2 regions of the Paenibacillus sp. FSL K6-1566 genome follow, and region 2 is predicted to be linked to the other one. Evidence: riboswitches for the same ligand, from Rfam matches in the RefSeq annotation. Region 2 holds a riboswitch; the other holds the start of a gene.

Region 1 (7,833 bases), 2.8 Mb from region 2:
TCGCTTAAAGACAGCTGCTGACGGCCCAAGTTATCCCTGATGTAGAGCTTTGCCCGCTGAACAAGCTGGGCGGAGTGGGAGAAACCGGTGGAGATTTCCGGCCCTTTCGGGAGCGTGTCCTTTTTGCCGAACATGACGGAAAAAGACTCAAGCAGCGCATGCGCGAGGGGCGGCAAGAGCGTAACCGGCAGTGATTGGCCTGGCTGTTCATGGATGAGCAGCGATTTCCACAGATGGATTGACGGCGCTTCGCGGGCATCCTCAATCCATACCGGCCCTCCTTCCAGGACACGCAAGTAGTTCATGGCGTGATCCTCAGCCGGATGGTTTCTGACTTCAAAAGCAACGAATAACAGATCCAGTTGATCGACATTTTGGATCCGATGGTAAATATCTGGCCTTGAACAAAAGGCTGTGCCTTGTCGCAAGGGAAAATCGACGCCGGCTTCAGTATAGATGCCTTCGCCATTGTCAACGTAACAAATCTCCAGGAAGGAATGCTTATGCATCGCATTGGTAGCCAAATTCCGGACGCTTCCCCAATAATGTACGAGAAAGGAAAGACGCTCGCCCGGCAGATGCCCGGCATACCGATTGAGCCGCTCCTCGCTGTGGGTCCATTGAATCATCGTTATGAACACCTCCTTGGCGTAATTGTACAAATTGTGGTCCTCGCTGTGCAAATACGTCGATGCATGAGCTGCCTATAATGAAACCAGAACCAAAACAAGATTGAGGAGGGTTTCTAAGGCATGATTAATGAACAAGATGTCCAATTTTACAAAGATTATGGGTATCTGCTGGTCCGGAACGTGTTCGATCCGGCGGAAGTGGAAGAGATGCGGGAAGCGGTTGAGAAGATTATCCGGAGGGCGGCGCGCGCCAAGGCGGATCAGAACCACGCTTGGCAGGGCGATTATCTGCCTCCCGAGCAGCTGAAGAAGCTCGTGCTGAAAGGGTTTCATGACGTACACTATCATGATGCCGCTTTCATGCGCGCCGCCATCCACCCGCGAATGACCGCCGTACTGCAGCAAATTATCGGACCGAATGTGCAGCTTCATCATTCCAAAATGCTGGTGAAGCCTCCCTCAAACGGGGCAGCCTTTCCGATGCACCAGGATTATCCTTACTTCCCTCATCGTGATCATACCATGCTTGCGGCAAGCATTCACCTGGATGATGCGGATACGGAGAACGGATGCCTGAGTGTCGTTCCCGGTTCCCACAAAGAAGGAATACTTCCTCATGTAGGCTCGTATTACCTGAACCACAAGGAATACCCGATATCGTCAGGGACGCCTTGTCCAGCCTCGGCGGGAGATGTGCTCTTCTTCAATTATCTGACCATCCATGGGTCGGACGTAAACCGCAGCGAGCGAACAAGGCGAAACGTGTTGTTCCAATATCGGGATGCATCGGATCTGCCGACGGCCAATGTTCACTTTGATTGGGGGATGGGGCTGATGGTTAGCGGTGAAAATCCCGACTTTAATAACGTGAAGCCGAAGTACGAGATCGTGGGCTAGCAATGTCATGGCTGAAAAGAATTGTATTCGGATGAGAAGAAAGGATAAATCTCAGCTAAAGGCGACGGTTAAACAGGGATGCTTTGAATCCCTGTTTTTTCATTTTGCGTGGCAAGCGTCGTGGCTAGCTCGATCTAGTCGCTGCTCCGGCTTCGAGCCGCTCCACCTCGATCTTACCTCTAGCCCATTCATCTAATCCCGTATATCTAATCCGTGCATCGATCGCTCACATCTAACCCGACCTTGATCCTCGCACCTAGTGGACTTAAGCCGGTAAAGGAGCTTATAACCTAATGAAAATACCGGGGGAGAGGACCGGTATGGTAGAATGGAGTCGTATTGAACGGATTCAGCTCCTATCAATTTAAAAATCAACGCTTTACTGCGAAAAGGCTTTCGAGGAAGATCGGGGGGATTTTGTGAATAATGTAAATCGGTCTCGCAAAGTCGTAGGAAGCCGAAGAAAGACGATCCGGCGAATCGTCCTCTCAGCTGCTGCCGTTATCATGGCATATATGGTTTATGCGGCCGTCGCCATATGGACTTACGGAGCAAAGACCGAGCCTGTAAAATCCGATGCCGCCATTGTGCTTGGAGCGGCCGTGTGGGGCGATAAACCCTCCCCCGTATTCCAGGGACGCATTGATCATGCCTTATGGCTGTATAAGCATCAGTATGTGGATAAGCTGATCTTTACGGGGGGACGGGGATCGGACCTTGAGTCGGCGGAATCCGAGGTTGCCCGGGATTACGCGATTGCCCGGGGAGTTCCGGAAGCAGACATTCTGATCGAAACGGTGTCAAAGATAACGGAAGAGAACCTGTCCCATGCCCAAGCGGTCGGTGAACAAGAAGGTTTGTCCACGTATTTGATCGTCAGCGACCCGCTTCATATGAAGCGGGCGATGACGATGGCGGACGATTACGGAATGAAGGCATATCCGTCACCAACGGATCGAAGTGCATATCAAAGTTTCCGGAGCAAGGTTCCATTCCTGCTTCGGGAGATGTTTTATTACACCGGTTATGTCGTGCTGTCGCCTTTTCGCTAATATCTATAAAGCGGGCAGCTGAATCGTAAAGCTGGTGCCCTGCTCCGGGGAGCTCTCCACATGGATCGATCCGCCGTGATTGTGGATGATGTTTTTCGTGATCATATATCCGAGCCCGGTTCCGCTGTCCTTCGTTGTATAGAATGGCTGTCCCAACGACCGGATCTGCTCTGGCGTCATGCCGATACCGTCATCCTGGACGATGATATGGACATCGCTGTCGCTTTGCTGAATGGTCAGCGTGATCGTTCCTCCTTGATCCATCGCCTCCATGGCGTTCTTCAGCAAATTGATGAATACCTGCTTCAGTTGATTCGCTTCGCCGTGAACGTACACGGGCTCGGCTGGGAAACGCGGGATGATCTCGATATTGTTCAGCGCAGCCTGGACCTTCATCAGGGTAACGATTTGTTCGACGATGCCGAGCACGTCAAATGGCTTGCTGACATGGGAGGTTTCCGGCTTGGATAGCACCAGCAGTTCATTGACGATCAGCTCGATCCGTTTGAGTTCCGATTCGATGATATCGAAATACAGCTTATTGCTTTGCTCCGACGAACGAAGGAGTTTAATGAAGCCGTTAATTGACGTGAGCGGGTTACGGATCTCATGCGCGATTCCTGCTGCCAATTGTCCTGCTGTCGTCAGCTTCTCGGACTGCATGATGCGATCCTCTTCCATCTTCTGCTCTGTGATATCTTTGAATATGCTAAGCGCGGCCTTTTCGCCTCTATAGGTGGTGACCAGCGTGATACCGGAGACGATTTTTTGTTGACCGTCGAAACAGCGGATAAGATATGTAACGGGTCCGATTTCCCGATATTCCGCATAACGCGTTCTTCGCCTTGCAAGCTTATGATGCGAAGAGGGATCTACCACGACATCGGTTGAAATTCCGAGCACATCGGAGACATTCGAGGCGTGAAGCAGCCGTAGCGTCGCTTGATTTGCGTACTGGATCATGCCGTACTTTGTAATGAGCGCGGAAAGCGGGAGCTCTTCCAGCAGCTGCAGGAAGCCTTCTTCCTTCTCAACCAGTTTCATTTCCTTCTGTGTCAGCTGTTCCTGCAGCTCGTAAACAGGGGTGAGGTTCTCAAATTGGACCAAGCAATGGCGGAACGGCGATTGCGCTTCAGCGGATGCCGAAAAGTGAAGCTTCAAATCCAGATTCCGTCCGGCAGGATGTTCGTATTTCATGCCAACTTGGAGTGCGGTCACCTGAGAAGGCTTGAGCTGGAAATCTCCCGCCTTGTGCCTAATCACTTCCTGAATTCCGCCGATGTTCGTCGCTTTCAGCGCTCCATCCATTAATTCTTGTTTGGAGCAGCCCAATAACTCACACAAAGCCGAATTGACTTGAAGCACTTCTCCGTCGATTGAAACGATGGCCATTCCGATGATGGCGTGTTCAAAAGCAAAGTCCTGACGCTGGACAGAATAGGGGAGCACGGCAAGTCTCCTTTCAATTGACTGTAAGGTTTGATCACCCCCCTATTATATGTGCTGGATGCGCTTTCATCAATGAAAGGGCGATAGATTTGGTAACTTGCGCGCATGGAACGGATTGGTCAGTGGCCGCTTTCGGTGATTGTCATGAGCGGTCATATTGCATTCATATTGCATTCATGCTCAATATTCAGTATGATTTAGCTGACAATGAGTAGGTCGATGTGTGACTGGCGCTGCATGGGGGAACCATGAGGGAGCACATGGATGACGACAGCCGTACGCCTGGGCAGAGGTAAGGGAAGTTTATTTTCCCTTACCTCTTTTTAATATTTCTATTTTGAAAAGGGGACTGGAGAACGATGTATAAAACGAAAAAAATGCTGCTGCTGGGATCCGGAGAACTCGGAAAGGAAGTCATTATCGAAGCGCAGCGGTTAGGTTTGGAGACCGTGGCGGTAGACCGATATGCCGACGCGCCTGCCATGCACGTCGCGCATCGCCATTACGTCATCGATATGCTCGACGGCGCCAAGCTGAGGGAAGTCATCGAGCGGGAACAGCCTGATCTGATCGTTCCCGAGATTGAGGCCTTGGCCACATCCGAGTTAGTGAAGCTGGAGGAGGAGGGCTTCCGCGTCATTCCTACCGCAAGAGCGGCCAAGCTGACGATGGACCGGGAGGGCATCCGCAGGCTTGCTTCGGAGAAGCTCGGATTGCCGACGGCCGGATACCGCTTTGCGGATAACTATGAACAATTCGAGGTCGCGGTAAGGGAGATGGGCTTTCCTTGCGTAATTAAGCCGCTTATGAGCTCTTCAGGGAAAGGGCAGAGCGTCTGCCGATCGGAGAGCGACATTGAATCATGCTGGAACAATGCAATGGAAGGCGGGCGCGTACAGAACGGCCGGGTGATCATCGAGGAGTTCATCACCTTCCAGTCGGAAATCACACTGTTAACGGTTCGTTCGGTGAGCGGGACAAGCTTCTGTCCGCCGATCGGACATGTGCAGGAAAGCGGTGACTATATCGAATCCTGGCAGCCTCATCCGATATCCGAGCAGCAGATGAAGGAAGCCGAGCGCATTGCGAGGGCCATTACCGATGAATTGGGCGGCTTCGGATTGTTCGGCGTCGAGCTGTTTCTGACCGAGGATCAAGTATATTTCAGTGAGGTATCGCCTCGCCCGCATGATACCGGATTAGTTACGCTGGTCACGCAAAATCTGTCCGAATTCGCGCTTCATGTCCGGGCCATCCTCGGTTACCCGATTCCGGAAATCGTGCTGATCACCCCGGGCGCCAGCCGTCCGTTGAAAGCACCGGGTGAGCTTGAAAACTACAAGATTACGGGCGCCGAGCAGGCGCTCGCGGTACCGAGCACACAGGTTCGTCTATTCGGCAAGCCTGTGACAAAGGCTGGCAGAAGAGTAGCGGTGGCCTTGTCGACCGCAGGCGAGGTGGAGGAAGCGCGATCTCGTGCCAAACAGGCATTGGACAAGCTTGGGGTGGAAGAAGCATAACGGTGTTAGCCTTCTTCCGAAGTGCGCCTTATCCGCTTATGCTTGATATCAAATCCATTTGAAGAATGCAATACTGCCCAATAGCGAGAGGTCAGCCGGATTGCCAACGGCTGGCCTCTTTTCCATAAGAGGATACGTTAGATCCCTATCTACGAATGGCCATACGATGATCGGAAAGGCAGTGCCATGGAAATTATTTAGATTTTGAATATAAACCTGCATCACTTTTGCCGTTGTTCATGATAAGATACACAAGAAAACAGCATTCGTGCTGCCCGGAAGACCCATCGCCCGATAAGCGACCCGGTGTGCAGCAGGAAACCATACATATTAGAAAAAAGATGTTGAATGGCGAACTTCACATCATAGGAGAGCACTCATGAAAGATATGACACAAGGCAGTCCGATTAAACTGATCATCATGTTCACGATCCCGCTGTTAATCGGCAATCTGTTTCAGCAATTCTACAATATGGCCGACACGCTCATTGTCGGACGCACGATCGGCGTGAACGCACTGGCGGCCGTCGGTTCGACCGGAAGCATTATGTTTTTTATTATCGGCTTTGCGCAAGGCCTGACGGCAGGCCTCTCCATCATTACCGCGCAGAGGTTCGGGGCAAAGGATATTGCTGGTGTGCGTAAAAGCGTCGGCACGAGCTTTTGGATCAGTATCGTTTTCACGATCGTCCTGACCATCCTTAGTATCGTGTTTACGAAGCCTGCCCTTGTCATGATGAACACGCCGGTTGAAATATTGGATGATGCTTATTCGTATTTGATCGTAATCAATGCTGGCGTCGGCGCAGCGGTGTTATTCAACCTGCTGGCCAACCTGCTTCGGGCGCTCGGGGACAGCCGCACTCCGCTATTGTTTCTGGTTATCGCAAGTATTCTGAATATTGTGCTGGATCTCGTGTTTATACTCGTCTTTAAGATGGGCGTAGCGGGTGCCGGGCTAGCAACTGTCATCTCACAGCTGTTCTCTTGTCTGCTCTGCCTGATCTATATCCATAAAAAGGTTCCGTTGCTGCAGTTCAAAACGGCCGACTGGTCGATCGATTGGACGTTTATTGGCCAGCATATGCGGGTGGGCTTCCCGATGGGCTTTCAGGCATCGATCATCGCCATCGGGGCGATTATTCTTCAGATTACGCTGAACGGTCTTGGCGCACTGTCAGTTGCGGCTTACACAGCGGCTCAGAAGATCGATATGCTCGCTACCCAACCGATGAACTCCTTCGGCGTTACGATGGCAACCTTTGCGGCGCAAAATTTCGGGGCGAACCGGATCGACCGGATTCGGCTAGGCGTCAAGCAATGCATTTTGCTCTCGGGATCGTTTAGCATCCTGGTGGGGGTGCTTGTTATTGTTGCAGGTCCGGCCGCCGTCTCTTTGTTTGTCGGTCAGGGACAGGAGCAGCTGCTGGATCTCAGCGGCCAGTATTTCCTAGCGAACGGAACAACCTATTTGCTCTTATCTTTGCTGTTCATTTACCGGTTCTCGCTGCAAGGGCTGGGCCAGAGCTTCATCCCTACCGTCGCCGGCATTATGGAGCTGATCATGCGCGTCGTTGCCGCTATGTTCCTGTCGGCTCTGATCGGGTTCCCCGGGGCATGTCTCGCCAATCCGCTGGCTTGGCTGGGGGCGCTTATTCCGCTTGGAACAGCGTATTATTTAAGCATGAAGAAGCTGAGCAGACCCGCTCAGCCCGCCTCGATACCGGTTCAGACATAACGGATGATTCGGATTATCCGGGACGCCTGGAGCATCCCTAAAAAAAAATAGAACAACTCAAGGCATGAAGATAAATTCCAGCAAGGAGAGTCGGGAATGAGGACGATATTAATCATCGATGATGAGCCGAACATCCGGGAAGTTCTTGTGTCGTATCTCCAAAGAGAACAGTACCGGACGCTGGAGGCGGCAAATGCTAAGGAAGCATTGGAGCATATGCGGAACGGGAAGGTGGACCTGATCATCCTGGATTTGATGCTGCCCGACATGGACGGCGAGCAGCTCTGTGCCCACATCCGTTCATTCAGCCCGGTTCCGATCCTGATGCTGACGGCGAAATCCGCAGCAAGCAGCCGGCTCAAGGGCTTTTCCTCCGGAGCGGATGATTATGTCCTGAAGCCGTTCGATCCGAGGGAGGTTCTTGCACGAGTCAAGGCCATCTTGAGACGGTCCGGCGATGATGCCGAGCTGCTGTCAGATGTTACGGTGTATCGGCACGGGGCCCTTGTCATTCATTCGGGCAAGCACGAGGTGACCTGCCATGG
Region 2 (7,833 bases):
CCTACAGCTACAATGTGGAACTCGGCGTCGTACCGTTCCCGACAAAGCTGTACGGCGGCACGGTCTATCCGGCAGGCGATTATGATGCGGTGCGCATCACGCTTGGCGAGGGACAGGGACAGAACTGGTGGTGCGTGTTGTTCCCGCCGCTGTGCTTCATCGACGGGGGCAGCGGAGACGCGGCGGCGCAGCCGGCGGATGCCGGCGTCCAGACCGTCTCGGCGCAAGCCGATAAGAGCCAGGCGGATGAGCCAGTCAATGCGGGCGATACCGAGCCTGAAGTCCGGTTTTTCTTATGGGATATGTTTATCGGGATCTGGAATTGGGTGGCAGGATTGTTTGGATAATCTAGCGGATGCATAGGATGATATTCGGAAAGATTGATAGGAAGACATGCAGGCCGTTTGATTTTCAATTCGAGTCGAGTGTGATACACTTTCATTTAGAAGAGTGCTTTCTCTTTAGCGCGACCGGCTGCCCGGGTGGGGACCCGGGACGGGACTGAAGAATCGAAGCGCTTTTTTAAATGTCAAAAAGTATCAACTCTAAAGCCATTGGGATTAGCTCCAGCAAGGCGCGTGCTTGATGGTTAATATACTTCATAAACAGAAAGCTTGGGATAGGGAATGGAACATACTGCAAGCGGCCGCGAGGACAGCCGCCAATTGGAACATAACGAACAGCCTGTTGACCCGAAGTCACAACCGACGAAGGTGTGGCGTATCGGTATTGAATCGATGGAATCCGGCAGCCGAACTCCGGAAGAGGAGCAGGCTCTGCTTGAAGCGGGCCGGGTGCTTGCAGGCGGCGGGCTTGTCGCCTTCCCGACGGAGACGGTCTACGGGTTGGGCGCCGATGCGGGAAGCACGGAAGCGGTTGAACGTATATTTGCGGCGAAGGGAAGGCCTTCGGACAACCCGCTGATCGTGCATATATCGGATTTGTCCCAGCTGGATGACCTGGCGCTTCGGGTAAACGATACCGAGCGTGCGCTGATGAAGGCGTTCTGGCCGGGACCGCTGTCGCTGGTGCTGCCCGTGAAGCCGGGTGCCGTGTCGTCCCGTGTGACGGCGGGGCTGGACACGGTCGCGGTGCGCATGCCTGACCACCCGGCTGCGCTCGCGCTGATTCGCGCGGCCGGCTGCCCGCTGGCCGCGCCGAGCGCGAACCGCTCCGGCCGGCCGAGCCCTACGCTTGCGGGCCATGTGCTGGAGGATTTGGCCGGCGCGATCGACGGCGTGCTTGACGGCGGCCCTGCCGGGGTCGGCGTCGAGTCGACGGTCGTGCAAGCCGGCGAGGACGGTGCCGTGACGGTGCTCCGCCCCGGCGGCGTCACGGCCGAGCAGCTTGCCGCGGTGGCGGCAAGCGTGCGCCTCGACCCGGCGCTAACAAGCGCCGCCGGGGAGGCGGAGAGCCCGGCGCCCCGCTCGCCGGGCATGAAATACACGCACTACGCGCCGAAGGGCGCGATGTGCGTGGTGCAGGGCCGCGACGCCGAAGCGGTAGCGGCCCGCATCGCGGCCGAGCTTGCGGCCGCCGCCCGCCGCGGCGAGGTGACCGGTGTGCTGTCGTTCGACGAGCACATCGGTCGCTACCGCGCGGACGTGGCCGTCCCGCTCGGCCGCCAGGCCGCGCCGGAGGAAGCGGCCCGCCGGCTGTACGCCGGCCTGCGCCGGTTCGATGAGGCCGGCGCCACCTTCATTCTTGCGGAAGCCTGCCCTGAAGAGGGCCTCGGCGCCGCGGTGATGAACCGGCTGCTGAAGGCGGCAGGACATCGCGTTATCGACGTGGATCATTAACCGCAGCCTTTTTTTCCAAAGCCGATCAGGAATCATTTATCCCTTGTCCGCATATGGTGTACAAGACCATGAGACTTGGGGGAATGGGCATGTTGGAGGCGTCTGTCCAATCGGGACAGCTTGCGGCGATTCTGCTCATGGCGGTTGCACTTGGGCTAGACGCGTTTTCGCTTGGCATCGGAGTCGGTTTGCGAGGCGGGCTGCGCCACCGTCATATGCTGGGCATGAGCTTTCTGATCGGCCTGTTTCATATGCTGATGCCCCTGCTGGGGCTGGCTGCCGGCCGTTATGTCGGATTGCTGCTGGGACAGGTTACCGGGCTTGCCGCCGGCGGATTGCTGGTTCTGCTCGGGGGCCATATGATCCATAACGCTTTTCGCGGAGGCGAGGGCAAGCTCGTTCATCCATCCGCACTGCTGGGTATGCTGTTGTTCTCGCTTAGCGTCAGCATCGATTCGTTCTCGGTCGGATTATCGCTGGGCATGTTCGTGCATGATGTAACGCTGATCGTTGTAACCTTCGGGGTTGTCGGCGGCTTGATGTCGATTCTCGGTTTGATGCTGGGCCGTCAGGTCAGCAGCAAGCTGGGCGAGTACGGCGAGATGCTGGGAGGACTTATTTTGGTTGTGTTCGGCGTGATGTTTATTGTCTGATACGGGCGGTAAGGCACACCGGATATGAAATGAGGATGAATGCGGGAATTCGTTGACCGGCAGAGTAGTAACTTTTATGGAATCATTTGTCCGAGTAATATAGAAGTTGCGAAATTTGTGATGAGATTTGATACAATATCCCTAGTGACCTAATACTGACGGGAGGGAGCCTTAAGACTGTGAAAAAGATACTATTTGTCTGCACCGGAAATACCTGCCGCAGTCCGATGGCCGAAGGGATGCTGCGCAAGCTGGCGAAGCAGCGGGGCATTCCGCTGGAGGTGCGATCCGCCGGCGTATCGGCGATAGATGGCATGCCGGTGTCCCATCATGCGGAATCCGTACTGCGGGATCAGGATATCCGGGACGAGCTCGTATCCAAGCCGCTCACCTCAGAGCTGGTGGAATGGGCTGATCTCGTTCTGACTCTAACCCAATCGCATAAGCAATATGCCATTCGGCAGTTTCCTCACGCGGCCGATAAAATGCATACCTTAAAGGAATATGTTGAGAATGACAGCAAGGTGCTTGCAGATTTGCAGGAGCAAGACAGTCTGTACGCATCGATTGAGCTGGCCCGAGCGCTTGGTCAAAATGTCAGCGATAAGGATCGCGAACGGTTGATTGAGCTTCGCCAGCGCATTCCGAGCTTTGATATCTCGGACCCGTTCGGCGGCACGAAGGAAGAGTATGAAGCGACCGCAGCCGAGATTCGGACGGCGCTCTTTCGTTTGTTGGACAAGCTGAATGCGGGCGGGCAGGCGTAATCGCTTGCTGCGGGCGGATGAATTATGACTCTGGCATCAGAGCACGTGAGTGGAAAAGGCACAGCTGCAGGCGTGGCTAAAAAAGCCGCTTGCCTTTCCCGGACGATTGATTTAAGATGTAGGGGAAACAACAATAGATCCGGTGTAACTGGCGACGAAGTGGATGAAACCACGGTGGAGCACCGGAGTATACGGCCGGTCGCCTGGGCAAAGAGCATTGGAGCACTACGTGTGCGCCGACTGCTCTTTTTTCGTCTTTTGCGGGATATTTGGGTTATAATGAAACAAGCTAATCACGCGAAAGCGAACATATGAGGGGGTTTCATCGATGAAAATTGCACTAGGCACGGATCATGCGGGCATTCGCCTGAAAGAGGAGATTATGGAGGTTATTCGAAGCCTTGGACATGAGGTGGAGGATCTCGGCTGCGGCTGCTCCGATTCCGTCGACTATCCGGACTATGCGCTGCCGGTATGCGAGAAGGTCATGTCCGGCGAAGCCGATCGCGGCATTCTGATCTGCGGAACCGGCATCGGCATGAGCATCGCGGCGAACAAGGTGCCGGGAATCCGGTGCGCCCTGACGCATGATGTGTTCTCGGCCAAAGCGACGCGCGAGCATAACGACAGCAATGTGATCGCGCTCGGCGAACGCGTAGTCGGCCCTGGTCTTGCTGCGGAAATCGTCAGCGCCTGGCTGACAACCGAGTTCAGTCACGGCGAGCGTCATGTCGGCCGCGTCAACAAGATCAAGGCGATCGAGGAACGCTACCTAAAGAACGGATAGGACGTTTCTCTCCGAAAAGGTGTTGGGGCTGCATTCAGAGAGTTCCCTTCATGTGAGGGACTTAGGGCATGAAGCGACGTAGAGACTATTAAGGGAGGACTGTGGCATGAGCGATGCTTCCAACATTTCCTTAAACGGGCAGACCGCCCGAATCGTCCGCGAGCTCGCCGAGACGGCGAAGCTTGGACCGGGCAAGGTGCTGGTCGTCGGCGCGAGCACGAGCGAGGTTGCGGGCAAGCGGATCGGGACAGGCGGCGCGTTGGAGACGGCGCAGCAGCTGCTTGACGGCATTGCCGAGGTTCAGGCGGAGTACGGATTCTCGCTTGCCTTCCAATGCTGCGAGCATCTGAACCGAGCGCTGGTCGTTGAGCGCGAGCTGCTCGAGCGGCTTGGCTTGACGGAAGTGGCGGCTGTGCCGATTCCGGGAGCCGGCGGCTCCATGGCAGCCAGCGCCTACCGCAGCATGAAGCAGCCTTGCCTGGCGGAATCCATTCAGGCGCATGCGGGTATCGACATCGGCGAGACGCTGATCGGCATGCATCTGCGCAGCGTGGCGGTTCCCTTTAGGCCGAGTGAGCGGTATATCGGCGAGGCTCGGGTTACGGCCGCCTATACCCGGCCGAAGCTGATCGGCGGAGAGCGGGCCGTTTATCGCCAGGTGCCGGATGCGGATTCCGGATCATGCAATTGATTCGATTGGAACGGCTTGGACATCCTGTTTTGCTTGTTTGTAGGGAGCAACAGCGATTGTAGAAACATTTCACGTACTGCCCCACATCCCATTTGGTAGTTGGCCCTGTGTAATACGGAAACAGAATATTTATAGTAAGATTTTGGATCATAGGAGGATATAAAAATGATGGAACATTTGCGTAAGAACGATCCTGCTGTACTTGAAGCGATGGAGCTGGAGCTGAAGCGCCAGCGCAGCAATATCGAACTGATTGCATCGGAGAATATTGTCAGCGAAGCGGTCATGGAAGCGATGGGCACCGTCCTCACCAATAAATATGCGGAAGGCTACCCTGGCAAACGCTACTACGGCGGATGCGAGCGTGTCGACATTGTCGAGGATATCGCTCGTGACCGTGCGAAGGAACTGTTTGGAGCCGATCATGCCAACGTGCAGCCGCACTCCGGCGCGCAGGCGAATATGGCGGTATACCTTGCAGCGCTCAAGCCTGGCGATACCGTACTTGGCATGAACCTTGCCCATGGCGGTCACCTGACGCACGGAAGCCCGGTCAATGCCTCCGGTCTGCTGTACAATTTCGTGGCTTACGGCGTTCAAGAGGACACGTTCCTCATTGATTATGATGAAGTCCGCAAAGCGGCGTTCAAGCATCGCCCTCGTCTGATCGTTGCCGGTGCCAGCGCCTATCCGCGCATCATTGATTTCGAGAAGCTGGCCGCGATCGCGAGTGATGTCGGCGCGCTGTTTATGGTCGATATGGCTCATATCGCAGGTCTTGTTGCGGCTGGTCTTCACCCGAATCCGGTTCCGCACGCGCATTTCGTGACCACAACGACGCATAAGACGCTCCGCGGGCCGCGCGGCGGCATGATTCTGTGCAAAAAAGCTTGGGCGCAAGCGATCGACAAGGCCGTATTCCCGGGATCGCAGGGCGGACCGCTGATGCATGTCATCGCATCGAAGGCTGTTGCTCTTGGCGAAGCGCTGGATCCGTCCTTCAAGACCTATGCTCAAAATGTCGTGAACAATGCGAAGGTACTGGCCGACACGCTGATTGAGGAAGGCCTGAACATCGTTTCCGGCGGAACGGATAACCATTTGATGCTGGTGGATACGCGCAATCTGGATATCACCGGCAAGGATGCGGAGAAGGTGCTGGATTCGATCGGCATCACCGTCAACAAAAATGCGATTCCGTTCGACCCGACCAGCCCGTTCGTTACCAGCGGCATTCGGATCGGTACGCCGGCGGTTACGTCGCGCGGCATGGATGAGCAGGCCATGGTGACCATCGCGAAGATCATCGCGATGACGCTGAAGGCTCCGAAGGATGAGGCGACGCTCGAGAAAGCAGGCCGTATGGTTGCCGAGCTGACGGATCAGTATCCGCTGTATCCGGACCTCAAGTACTAATCGGGATCGACGGGGTGGGTATTCCTCAGGGTTATGAACCTGCAGGAATACCCTTTTTTTGCATATGGAGGGTTTCGGCTGCGAGAGGCAGGTCGTTTGAATCCTGGAAGGAGCATCTTTGTTGGAAAAAATGGGAACCGTATATAGGGTGGGTGGCGAGGAGCTTTAACGTGCCCTTCGAGTCGAAAGAAACATGACCTATGCGGGTGTCAAATGGCCGGAGGGAATGATATAATAGACAGGATTTATGGAGCTTACCATATTATACGCCCATATTGAAAACATATTTGTATCCAACCGGAGGGACCTGACATGGGAAAATTGGTGATTTGTGATCACCCGTTGATTCAACACAAACTAACATTTATTCGCGATATGCGGACTAACACAAAAGACTTTCGCGAGCTTGTAGATGAGGTCGCGACATTAATGGCTTATGAAATCACGCGGGAGGTTCCGCTTGAAACGATTTCCGTCCAAACCCCGGTCGCCGAAACCGAAGGCAAGGTTATCTCGGGCCGCATGCTCGGGCTGGTGCCGATTCTCCGTGCCGGTTTAGGCATGCTGGACGGGGTGGTCAAGCTTCTGCCGGCAGCAAAGGTCGGGCACGTCGGCTTGTTCCGTGATCCGGAAACGCTGCAGCCCGTGGAATACTACACGAAGCTGCCGACTGATGTGACCGAAAGAGAATTGATCGTAATCGACCCGATGCTCGCAACAGGAGGCTCCGCGATTGCTGCGATCGACGTCTTGAAGAAGCGGGGCTGCACCCAGATTAAAATGATGAATCTCGTAGCCGCGCCGGAAGGCGTTAAGGCGGTCCAGGAAGCGCACCCGGATGTGGACATCTATGTTGCTGCATTGGACGAGGGTCTCAACGACCATGGATACATCGTACCTGGTTTAGGCGATGCGGGAGACCGGCTCTACGGGACGAAATAATAGAATCCGCTGACTGTCCGCTAACCGGCTTGCCTGACCAGGGAGGCCGGCGGGATCGGAAGCAAGGATGATAAGGAGAGGTAATATCAGCCATGTCTAAAGTGAAAGTGATGACCATATTCGGGGTGCGCCCTGAAGCGATCAAGATGGCGCCGCTCATTTTGGAGCTGCAGCGTCACCCAGAGCATATTGAATCCGTGGTGTGCGTTACGGCCCAGCACCGACAGATGCTGGATCAGGTGCTTGAGGTGTTCAAGATTGTTCCTGACTATGATCTGGACGTCATGAAGGAACGCCAGACATTAAATGAAATCACCGTTCGCGTTCTGGAAGGTCTTGAGCCGGTGCTGCGCGAGGCTAAGCCGGATATCGTGCTCGTGCACGGCGACACGCTGACGACGTTCCTGGCGAGCTATGCGGCCTTCCTGCAGCAGATCCAGGTCGGCCACGTCGAAGCCGGCCTTCGGACATGGAACAAGCTGTCTCCGTATCCGGAGGAGATGAATCGGCAGCTGACCGGCGTATTGGCGGATGTCCATTTCGCGCCGACCGAATGGTCCGCGGACAATCTCCGCAGAGAGAACAAGCCGGAGTCGCGCATTTATGTAACGGGCAATACGGCTACGGACGTATTCCAATATACGGTACGTGACGACTATACGCATCCGGTGCTGGATTGGGCCGAGGGCAAACGACTGATCCTGATGACGGCGCACCGCCGGGAATCCCACGGGGAGCCGCATCGTCAAATTTTCGAGGCTGTGAAGCGCATTGCCAA

Evidence for each region. Region 2 has a riboswitch for ZMP and ZTP ahead of rpiB (ribose 5-phosphate isomerase B). Riboswitches for the same ligand answer to the same signal wherever they lie in the genome.
Region 1: linked by a shared signal. The riboswitch ahead of purT (formate-dependent phosphoribosylglycinamide formyltransferase) and the one ahead of rpiB (ribose 5-phosphate isomerase B) in region 2 are both predicted to bind ZMP and ZTP.

What each region holds. Positions count from the first base shown of each region.
Region 1 covers NZ_JBBOSR010000001.1:3,307,344-3,315,176, forward strand. The annotation lists gene NST08_RS14535 (AraC family transcriptional regulator) at 1-629, opposite strand, end outside; gene NST08_RS14540 (phytanoyl-CoA dioxygenase family protein) at 753-1,529, shown strand; gene NST08_RS14545 (YdcF family protein) at 1,949-2,581, shown strand; gene NST08_RS14550 (ATP-binding protein) at 2,585-4,030, opposite strand; ZMP/ZTP riboswitch at 4,244-4,325, shown strand; gene purT (formate-dependent phosphoribosylglycinamide formyltransferase) at 4,390-5,550, shown strand; gene NST08_RS14560 (MATE family efflux transporter) at 5,930-7,288, shown strand; gene NST08_RS14565 (response regulator transcription factor) at 7,385-7,833, shown strand, end outside.
Region 2 covers NZ_JBBOSR010000001.1:6,071,463-6,079,295, reverse strand. The annotation lists gene spoIIR (stage II sporulation protein R) at 1-347, shown strand, start outside; gene NST08_RS27325 (L-threonylcarbamoyladenylate synthase) at 738-1,799, shown strand; gene NST08_RS27320 (manganese efflux pump MntP) at 1,889-2,452, shown strand; gene NST08_RS27315 (low molecular weight protein arginine phosphatase) at 2,632-3,219, shown strand; ZMP/ZTP riboswitch at 3,354-3,435, shown strand; gene rpiB (ribose 5-phosphate isomerase B) at 3,548-4,006, shown strand; gene NST08_RS27305 (TIGR01440 family protein) at 4,113-4,697, shown strand; gene glyA (serine hydroxymethyltransferase) at 4,863-6,113, shown strand; gene upp (uracil phosphoribosyltransferase) at 6,426-7,055, shown strand; gene wecB (non-hydrolyzing UDP-N-acetylglucosamine 2-epimerase) at 7,148-7,833, shown strand, end outside.